One region of the Solidesulfovibrio fructosivorans JJ] genome, then DNA from elsewhere that is predicted to be linked to it. Evidence: predicted binding sites of a transcription regulator. Region 1 holds the regulator's gene; the other holds the start of a gene.

Region 1 (4,180 bases):
CGGATGATTTCCTGGGTGTCGGCTTCGAGGAAGATGATTTGCAGGGATGACGAAGCGCCCTTGACCTGGGCCAGCGTCGCCCCCCAGTCGGTGTCCATGTCGGCCTGGCGCACGTCCATGCCGAGGGCGAGCCCCTTGTAGCGCTGGCCGCCCTTCTCCTCGAACAGGCCGATGAGCTTGGGCACGAGGCTGACGGGCAGTCCGTCCACGCAAAAAAAGCCCAGGTCCTCGAAGACCCGTAGCGCGGTGGATTTCCCGGAACCCGAAAGTCCGGTCAAAATGACGATGGTCAGTGCCGCAGGCGAGTCTTCCATGGCGCGCGCCCTCCCGGGCCCGACATGACAGACTCCCCGTGCGCCGGCGTGTCGGTCGGCGCACGGAGAGGTGACGTTTCGTGTTGTATCAGGCCGCGGCCGTGAGCACCTGCCACAAGGCGGCGTCGTTTTCGGCGCTCATGAAGGCGTGCCGGAAGGATTCGTCGGACAGCAGCCGGGAGATGTGGGCCAGGATGCGCAGGTGCAGGCCCGCCACGTGCTCCGGGGCGAGGACGAGAAAGAAGATGCGGCAGGGCTTGAAATCCAGCGCATCGAAGTTGACGCCCTTTAAGCTGCGGCCGACGACGATGACGATCTGCTCGAGGTTCTCCATCTTGCCGTGGGGAATGGCGACGCCGTCGCCGATCCCCGTGGTGCCGAGGTTTTCCCGGTCAAGCAGCACCTGGCGCGCCCGGACATCGTCGAAATCGGGCCATCTGGCCTTCATCGGGGCGATCAGTTCGGCCAGCACGTCGGGTTTGGACTCGGACACAAGCTCCCCGATCACGAAATCGGGCTGGAGATAATCCTCAAGACGCATTTACGCTCCCGTTCCAGGATCAATGAGGCCGAAGTCGCCGTTGCGCAAACGGTAGATGACATTGGGCCGGTCGGTTTCGGAGTTGATGAACACCATGAACTCGTACTTGAGGCTTTCGAGCTGCATGGCCGCCTCTTCCACGGCCATGGGCTTGGGCTCGTAATCGTCGGTCTGGACGATGGTGGGCGTACGCGCGCCGTCGGCATCCTCGCTTATGCTGATGACCTGGGTGTGGACGACCTCGGCTTTCTGGCGGCGGCGGTCCTTTTGCTTCTCGCGGAACTTCTTGGCCTGCGCCTCGACTTTGTCAAGGATCATGTCGATGGTGGAGTACATGTCCTCGGAAGCCTCGTGGGCCGAGATGTGCATATTGTCGGCCAGGAAGATGACGTCGGCCAGCTGGCGGGTCTTTTCCACGGCAAGGTTGACCTGCAACTCCGAGGCGTCGGTGGCGACGGTATACTTGGCGAGCTTCTCGAAACGTTTGCGGGCGTAGTCGCGCAAATGATCCGAAGGCTCGAAATTCTTGAAATTAAAAGTAATGTTCATATATCCCTCCGGGTGGCATGGTGTTGGGCCGCATGTGCGGCCCGAAGCATCAGAAAACTTCCTTGCGTTTGGACGAAGATTCGATGCCCATGGCCGTGCGGTATTTGGCCACGGTACGGCGGGCGATGTTGATTTGCAGCTCTTCCTTGAGCATATCGGCGATGGCCTCGTCGCTGATGGGTTTCTTGGCGTTCTCGCCGGCGATGATCCGCTTGATCATGGCCTTGACCGACTCCGAACCCACCGTGCTGCCGTCGTCGAGTTCCAGGGAACTGTTGAAAAAGAACTTCAGCTCGAAGATGCCGTGGGGCGTGGCCACGTATTTGTTGGACGTGATGCGGCTGACCGTGGATTCGTGCATGCTGATGTCGTCAGCCACGTCCTTTAAAATCAGCGGCCGCAGTCGCGTCACGCCGTGCTCAAAAAACTCCCGCTGGAACTTGAGGATGCTCTCCAGGACCTTGTAGAGCGTGCGCTGGCGCTGGTAGAGGCTTTTCATGAGCCACATGGCCGAGCGCATCTTGTCTTGCAGGTAATCCTTGTCCTTGTCCGCCTTCGGGTTAAGCCCGTCCATGTAGGTCATATTGACGTTAAGCCGGGGCATGCCCTCTTCGTTGAGCAGGATGACGAAGTCGTCGCCGTACTTGTAGACGAAGGCGTCGGGGCTCACATAGATGGGATCGCCCGAGCCGTAGCTGGCCCCGGGCATGGGATTGAGCGTCTGGATCAGCTCCAGGTATTCCTTGAGCTTTTCCATGGCGATACGAAATTTCTTGGCCAGCGGCTTGTAGCGCTTTTTCTCCAGGTCCTCGAGGTGGTCGCGCACAAGCTCGATCAAAATGGGATCGTCGTAGCCGTAGACCTCGATCTGGGTCAGCAGGCACTCGCTGGGGGTGCGGGCGGCCACGCCCACAGGGTCGAAACGCTGGAGGCGGTGCAGCACTTCCTCCACCGCCTCGACGCTGGTGGACGTCATCTGGGCCAGCTCGTCGAGGGAAGCGCGCAGATAGCCCGAGGAGTTGAGGCTGCCGACGATGGCCTCGCCGATCTCGAGCTGCTTGGGCGTGAAATTGGACAGACGCATCTGCCAGCCGAGGTGCCCTTCAAGAGAGGGCTTGGAGGCAAGCCTCGCGTCGAAGGCCATGCCCTCTTCCGGGATCTCCGACTCGTGCGCCTGGGCCTGTCGGCCGGTGCTGGCGAAATCACCGAGGTAGTCGTCCCACTCGGCGTTTTTGAGCAGCTCCTTTTCCATGGCCGCGTCGCTGGTGTCGCCGCTCGGGCCGAGGTTGTCCTCGGCCATTGTGGATTCGGGCTGCCGATCTTCCTCTATGGATTCCTCGAGAAGGGGGTTTTCCAGAAGTTCCTGCTGCACGCTCTCCAGGAGCTCCAACCGGGACAGCTGCAGGAGCTTGATGGCTTGTTGCAGTTGGGGGGTCATCACCAGCTGCTGGGACAATTTGAGCTGCTGTCGCAGTTCCAGGGCCATGTCTACCGCCGTACGCGCTTTTTAAGGTTTTCGTGTCGGACGGGGCCGCCGCGTGTTCGGCCCCCGCCCAACAAAAAGCATGCCACAATCGAAGGGTCGTGGCAATCCGCCCGTCTTACCGTTCCCGCAGGAACCAGTCGTACGCGGCCGCGAGGTGTCCGGAAGCATTCAGGATAAAACGGATGGCCTCGCGCACGGCGCCCTGCCCGCCGCCCCGGCTCGTCACCCAAAGGGCCAGGTCCAAAATTTCCGGCTGGGCGTCGGCCACGGCCATGGGCAGACCGACAATCCCCATGGGGCCGGCGTCCACCCAGTCGTCGCCGAGATAGGCCGTCCGCTGCGGGGTTATGCCGGTGCGTTCCCAGATGGCGCGCAGGATCGGCACCTTGCGGTAATGGCCGGGATGGTATTCGGCGATGCCGAGTTCCTTGATGCGGGCGGCCACGGCCGGGCTGTCCAGGCCGCTTATGACCGCCACGGCGACGCCGGCGATCTGGGCCGCCTTGACGCCGAGCCCGTCCTGGGCATGAAACCGCTTGGCGATCTCCCCCCGGCCGTCGACGTACAGGCCGCCGTCGGTCAAAACCCCGTCCACATCCAGCACGAGCAAGGCGATATCCTTGGCCCTGGCCGCGGCAAGCGTGGCGTCATGCGTCACGGCGCGCCTCCTTTGCTTTTTCCCGGCGCAACCGCGCGCCCGAAAGTGCTCTCGCCCCGGCTGCGCGCCCTCACCAAAGAGGTAAGGCTTCCACGCGCAAGAACAACAAGGCGACCCTTCCGATCGTCTTCACCCGGGATACGGCGCTGGCCCCGCATTCCCTTTTGAAAGTTTTTGATGAGGCGGCCAGGGGGGCAACTTTTTGAAAAAAGTTGCCCCCCTGGCCGCCGAGGCGCGGCTTCCTACGCCCCTTGTTGGCGCTTGGCCGCCAGGACGAACTCCCGGAAGAGCGGATGGGGTTTCATGGGGCTGCTTTTAAATTCCGGATGGAACTGGCAGCCGAGAAACCAGGGATGCTCGGGCAATTCCACCATCTCCACGAGTTCCCCGTCCGGGGACAGGCCGCTTAACACCATTTCGCCCTCTTCGAAGGCGGCGGCGTAGGCCTTGTTGAACTCGTAGCGATGGCGGTGACGCTCGGAAATCTCCCCGGCGCCGTAGGCCGCGGCGGCCTTGGTGTCGGGCTTGACCACGCAGGGATAAGCGCCCAGGCGCATGGTGCCGCCCTTGTTGCAGGAAGGGTCGCGGCGCTCGATCTTCTTCGTGCGGAAATCAAACCATTCCCGCATGAG
Region 2 (4,180 bases), on a different contig from region 1:
AGCCAACCCCTCGCCGAAATAGGGCTTGGCCAAGGCGCGGCTGGACAGCACCCTTCCCGTGGCCGGGTCGAGACGCCGCAGGGAGGACTGGCCGTAGAGCCCGGTGCTTTCGTAAAGCGCGCCGCCGTGGAAAAGCAGTCCCTGGGTGAAGGCGTCCGGATCGTGGGGAATGGCCGCCACGACCTGGACGGGGAAACTCGGCGCGGCCGCCAGGGCCGGGGCGGAAGAAAGCAGTGCCCATGCAAGCAGGAGCGCCGCCCGGATCGCGACCGGCGGCATGGCCGGCCGGCGTAGCGGCGAAAACAAGACGAAGCTTGCCGCAATATTACAGTCTTTTCTTGTCATACAAGGAGGTTAGCATTCCCAGGACAGGCTGGCAAGAACACGGGGCTTTACACGGCGGGAATTTCCGGCCATAGTTCACTCCATGAACGATACCCTGCTTTTCGTCGGCATCATGGTTGCATGGTTTCTGGTCGTCCGTTTCATTTTCCCCAAGCTCGGCATACGGGGCTGAGGCATCGACACGGGGTGCGGTTCGCGCCCCAAGCCCCCGCACAAGCCGGAAGATCCGGACAGCATGCCGCCGGATCGCCCTAAAAACTGATCTTGAGGCCGACGTTGCCGCCCAGGCTGTCGAGCCCGCTGTCCGAAAAAGACCCCATGTGCTGGAAACGTCCGGCCGCCTTGAGGCTCACGTTCTTGCCGAGCGCCACGGACGCGCCCAGATCGGCCTGGCCCATGCCGCTTCCGGTCTCGCCGTTGTAGGGCAGCTTCTTGTCGGAAAACACGCCGCCGCCGCCCGCGCCCACAAACAGCGTGCCCTTGTGCGTGCGCAGGAAGTTCCAGCGGGCCATGCCCGCCACGCTCACGGCATTGGTGGTCTCGCTTTGGGTGGCCTCTCCGAGCACGGTCCGGGTCTTTTTCTGCTGGTCCACGGCATAGCCCAGACCCTCGGCCTCCACAGCCACCCCGTCCATGACGTAGTAGCCGGCCGCGCCGCCGTAGGTGCCGATCGTGTTGACGTTGGGATTGGTGGTGCCGTAGACGCCGCCCCGGGGTTCGAGATAGGTGGTGCCCTTGGTGTACTCCTGGGCAGGGACGGCCCCGGCCCCAAGCAGCAGCACACAGGCGGCAAGGATCATGACGCGACGCTTCATGGCGTTCCTCCTTGTCTTCCCCGGTCGCGGCGACCGGGAATCAATGCATCAGGGACTTGACCCCGATGGTCTTTCGCGCGGCCTGGGCGGACGTTTCCCGCTCCAGGATGACGGCCGTGCCGTAGCAGGAGAAATAGCGCGAGCCGTCGGGATGGAAGGCCACGTTCTCCTGGTAGCCGATGATGGCGTCGGCGCCGATGTCGATGGCGCTGGCGGTCAGGCCGTAAAAAGCGCACTCGGAGTCGAAGCCGCGGCCGCTGACGAGCCCCAGCACCTTGCGGACCTTGCGGCCTTCGAGGCCCGGCGTGGTCACCACGGGAAACTTGCCGGAGAAAAACATCTCTTTGGCGTTCTTGAGGCGCGCGCCTTTCTTGAGTTCTTCGTGACGTCCCCCACGGCTCTTCTTGTCGCCGCCGAAAAGTGAAAGCATGCCGTCCTCCTTTGTGCGCGTGCCCGGCCGGGCTGGCCGGACATTCCCTGCGTTCGTTCTTTCCTAGCAAGGAGCTTGCCAATTATTTTTCCATTCTATTTCGGAATGTTAAAAAGAAAGGCATACTGTTTTGTCAAAGTTCTGACTGCCGCTACATAAAAAAAAAGCCGGGCCCGAAGGCCCGGCGCGAAACCGAAAGTGCCAGAGGGGGGCACGATCAACCAGCCTTGTCCAAATAGCGCCGTACGGCCGGATTGGGACGCACGCTGGTGCGATAGCCGGAAAGGCGCTGGTTTTCCTGCTTGGCCCGTTGCAGGTCGGACTGGAGTTCGGCGTGCAGACGCCTGGCTTCGACGGTCAGCTGGCCTTGCAGATTCTTCAGTTTAAGCAGCTTGTCCCGAAGCTGGGCGATGCCGTCCGGATCGGTGGAACGCCAAGCCATCTCCAGCAGCTGACCGCGATCCTTGGCCAGCACTTCCGCCTCCTCGATTTCACCGGCGAGCAGGCAATGCAGCTCGCGTTCGCCGGCAACCAATGCCGCTTCGAGATATTCAAGCTTGTCGGACATGGCCTTATTCCTCGCGGATTCCTCGAAAGTTCTCCCGCAGCTCTGCAATGACGACCTTCCAACGGCCCATGGCCGGAATAAACTCGTATTCGAGCAGATCGGCGAGCAGGATCCAGTCCTCGTTCTCGAGGACTTCCAGCATTTCGGAGAACAGGTTGGAAATTTCGTCGGCGGAGGCGTCGAATGAGCTGGATTCCTTGGTCAGGGACTCGCCGCGCAACACACCTATCATGTTGAGGAAATCACGGGTGACATCCATCAGGTCCTGATAGACCTCCAGAGCCTCGGCATCCTCGGCCTGGCGGAACAGATCGGCCACGCGCCGGGCGCCGTGGTCCATGAGCACCACCACCTTGTCGAGCTCGGTGGCGATATCCAGGGCCATGCTGACCACGGGAACGCTCTTGACCTCGACCGAGGTGATCTCCTCGACCTCGATGTCCTCGGCCTGATGGGGGTAGATTTCGGAAAAGCTTTCGTTGTTGACGATGACATCCGTGACGACGCGACCTTCCAGTTCGCCGCCATCCATGATCTGAAGCAGGATTTCCTCGAGGTTGTGGAACTGTTTGATTTCCATGCCGGTCGCCCGGCCATCCACGCTTATCATGTCGCGCCTCCCTCTGGAGTTGTTGTCGGAGGGAAAGGATTTCCATTCCCGCCCCTTCTCTTACAACAACCGTGCCAAAGAGATCAGGCGTGCCCGAGGCAGGCGGCCAGGGCCGCGATGCACTCGCCGTAGCGCCGGATGCGGGCGATAAGCCCGGGCAGGTCCGGCGGGGCCTGCTGGGCCTCCTGCATCCAGAGCCGGCCAAGCACGCCAAGCTCCGGCGAGGCCGTCCACAGGGCGCTTAAGCGGTCCCAGCCGGCTAAAAACCGGGACTTCATGGCCTGGTTTTTCACCGACAACCCGGCCTGCCCTTCCAGGAGCCACAGCAACTCGGCGGATTGCCCGAGCAGCGTCAGCACGGCCTTGCGGCGGGTCTCGGGCAGGGAAAAAAGCTCCGGCCCCGGCCCGGTGAACGCCTCCTCGTCAAGGAATTGGCGCAACACCCGACGCAACAGCCGCAACCAGACAGCCCGGGGCTCGGCGTCATGCCCTGACAGGGAGCGCATGTCCATGAATCCCCGCGCGTCGAGAGTCGACAACCAGGCCCTGGCCCCGGGATAGGCCCCGGTCGGAAACACGCCGCTTTCCAGAAAGGCGGCCACGGCCTCAAACACCGTTTGCGGGCCGATGGTCGTCAGGCAGGCGTTGGCGTTCGGACAGGAACGGCCGAACGGACAGGGATGGCAAGGCATATCTGGTTCCAGGCACAGGCAGCCTTCCCGGTAGGGACCGGTGTCGAAGGGTTGGGCCGTGGCCAGAAAAATGGCGACCGAAGGCACGTCCAAACCAGCGGCCAGGTGCAACGTGCCGGTATCGTTGGAAACGAGCAGCTGGATGCGGCAAACGACGGCGGCCAGGGTCGGCAGATCGGTGGCCCCGATCAGGTTCACGAAGGGGCCGCCGGCAAGCTCCCCGTAGCGCGCGCCGAGTTCGCGCTCCCCGGGCGCGCCGAGAAGGACAGGCACGGCCCGAAAGCGCTCCCACAACCGGTCCCCCACTTCGGCGAAGGCGGCCACGGGCCACTGCCGGGCGGCGGCGCTGGCCCCGAGCTGAAAGCCCACAAAAAAAGCCGTTTCCGCCGGCGCGGCCCCGGCCAGCCGATCTCCGGCCGCATCCAGGGCCTGCCGCAGCGGCCGGGCCAGGGCAAACCGGCCCGGCCCCACGCCGACTCCGGCGGCCTTGCGAAACAGGTCCACGACATTGAACGGACTCACCCCCCGGCTGGCCGAGGAGGCCTCCAGAAAGGTGGCCCAGGGCGAGGATTCGTGGCGATAGCCCAGGGGATCGAGGCCGAACCCCCGCACGGCCTCGCCGCAAAGCCGCCTGGCGAGCAACCGGGCGGCCAGGGCCGGGGTCAGGTTGACAACCGCCTCGGGAGCGAAATCCCGGATCGTCCGGTCGGTGAAATCGGC

The links. The regulator sigma-54, encoded in region 1, starts transcription at its own class of promoters, with help from an activator protein. The targets are predictions, from matches to a motif close to CTGGCACGGNNNNTGCTT.
Region 2: DESFRDRAFT_RS14105 (YbjQ family protein) is a predicted target of sigma-54. The motif match lies at 1,655-1,672, and genes of this name have one in related genera.

The regions. Positions count from the first base shown of each region.
Region 1 is NZ_AECZ01000001.1:25,075-29,254, reverse strand. It holds gene rapZ (RNase adapter RapZ) at 1-314, opposite strand, end outside; gene DESFRDRAFT_RS00125 (PTS sugar transporter subunit IIA) at 403-855, opposite strand; gene hpf (ribosome hibernation-promoting factor, HPF/YfiA family) at 856-1,404, opposite strand; gene rpoN (RNA polymerase factor sigma-54) at 1,454-2,890, opposite strand; gene DESFRDRAFT_RS00110 (KdsC family phosphatase) at 3,006-3,548, opposite strand; gene DESFRDRAFT_RS00105 (CTP synthase) at 3,791-4,180, opposite strand, start outside.
Region 2 is NZ_AECZ01000020.1:53,701-57,880, forward strand. It holds gene DESFRDRAFT_RS14095 (glutaminyl-peptide cyclotransferase) at 1-279, opposite strand, end outside; gene DESFRDRAFT_RS14100 (outer membrane beta-barrel protein) at 597-1,160, opposite strand; gene DESFRDRAFT_RS14105 (YbjQ family protein) at 1,201-1,590, opposite strand; gene DESFRDRAFT_RS14110 (hypothetical protein) at 1,808-2,158, opposite strand; gene DESFRDRAFT_RS14115 (hypothetical protein) at 2,163-2,768, opposite strand; gene DESFRDRAFT_RS14120 (glycosyltransferase family 9 protein) at 2,852-4,180, opposite strand, start outside.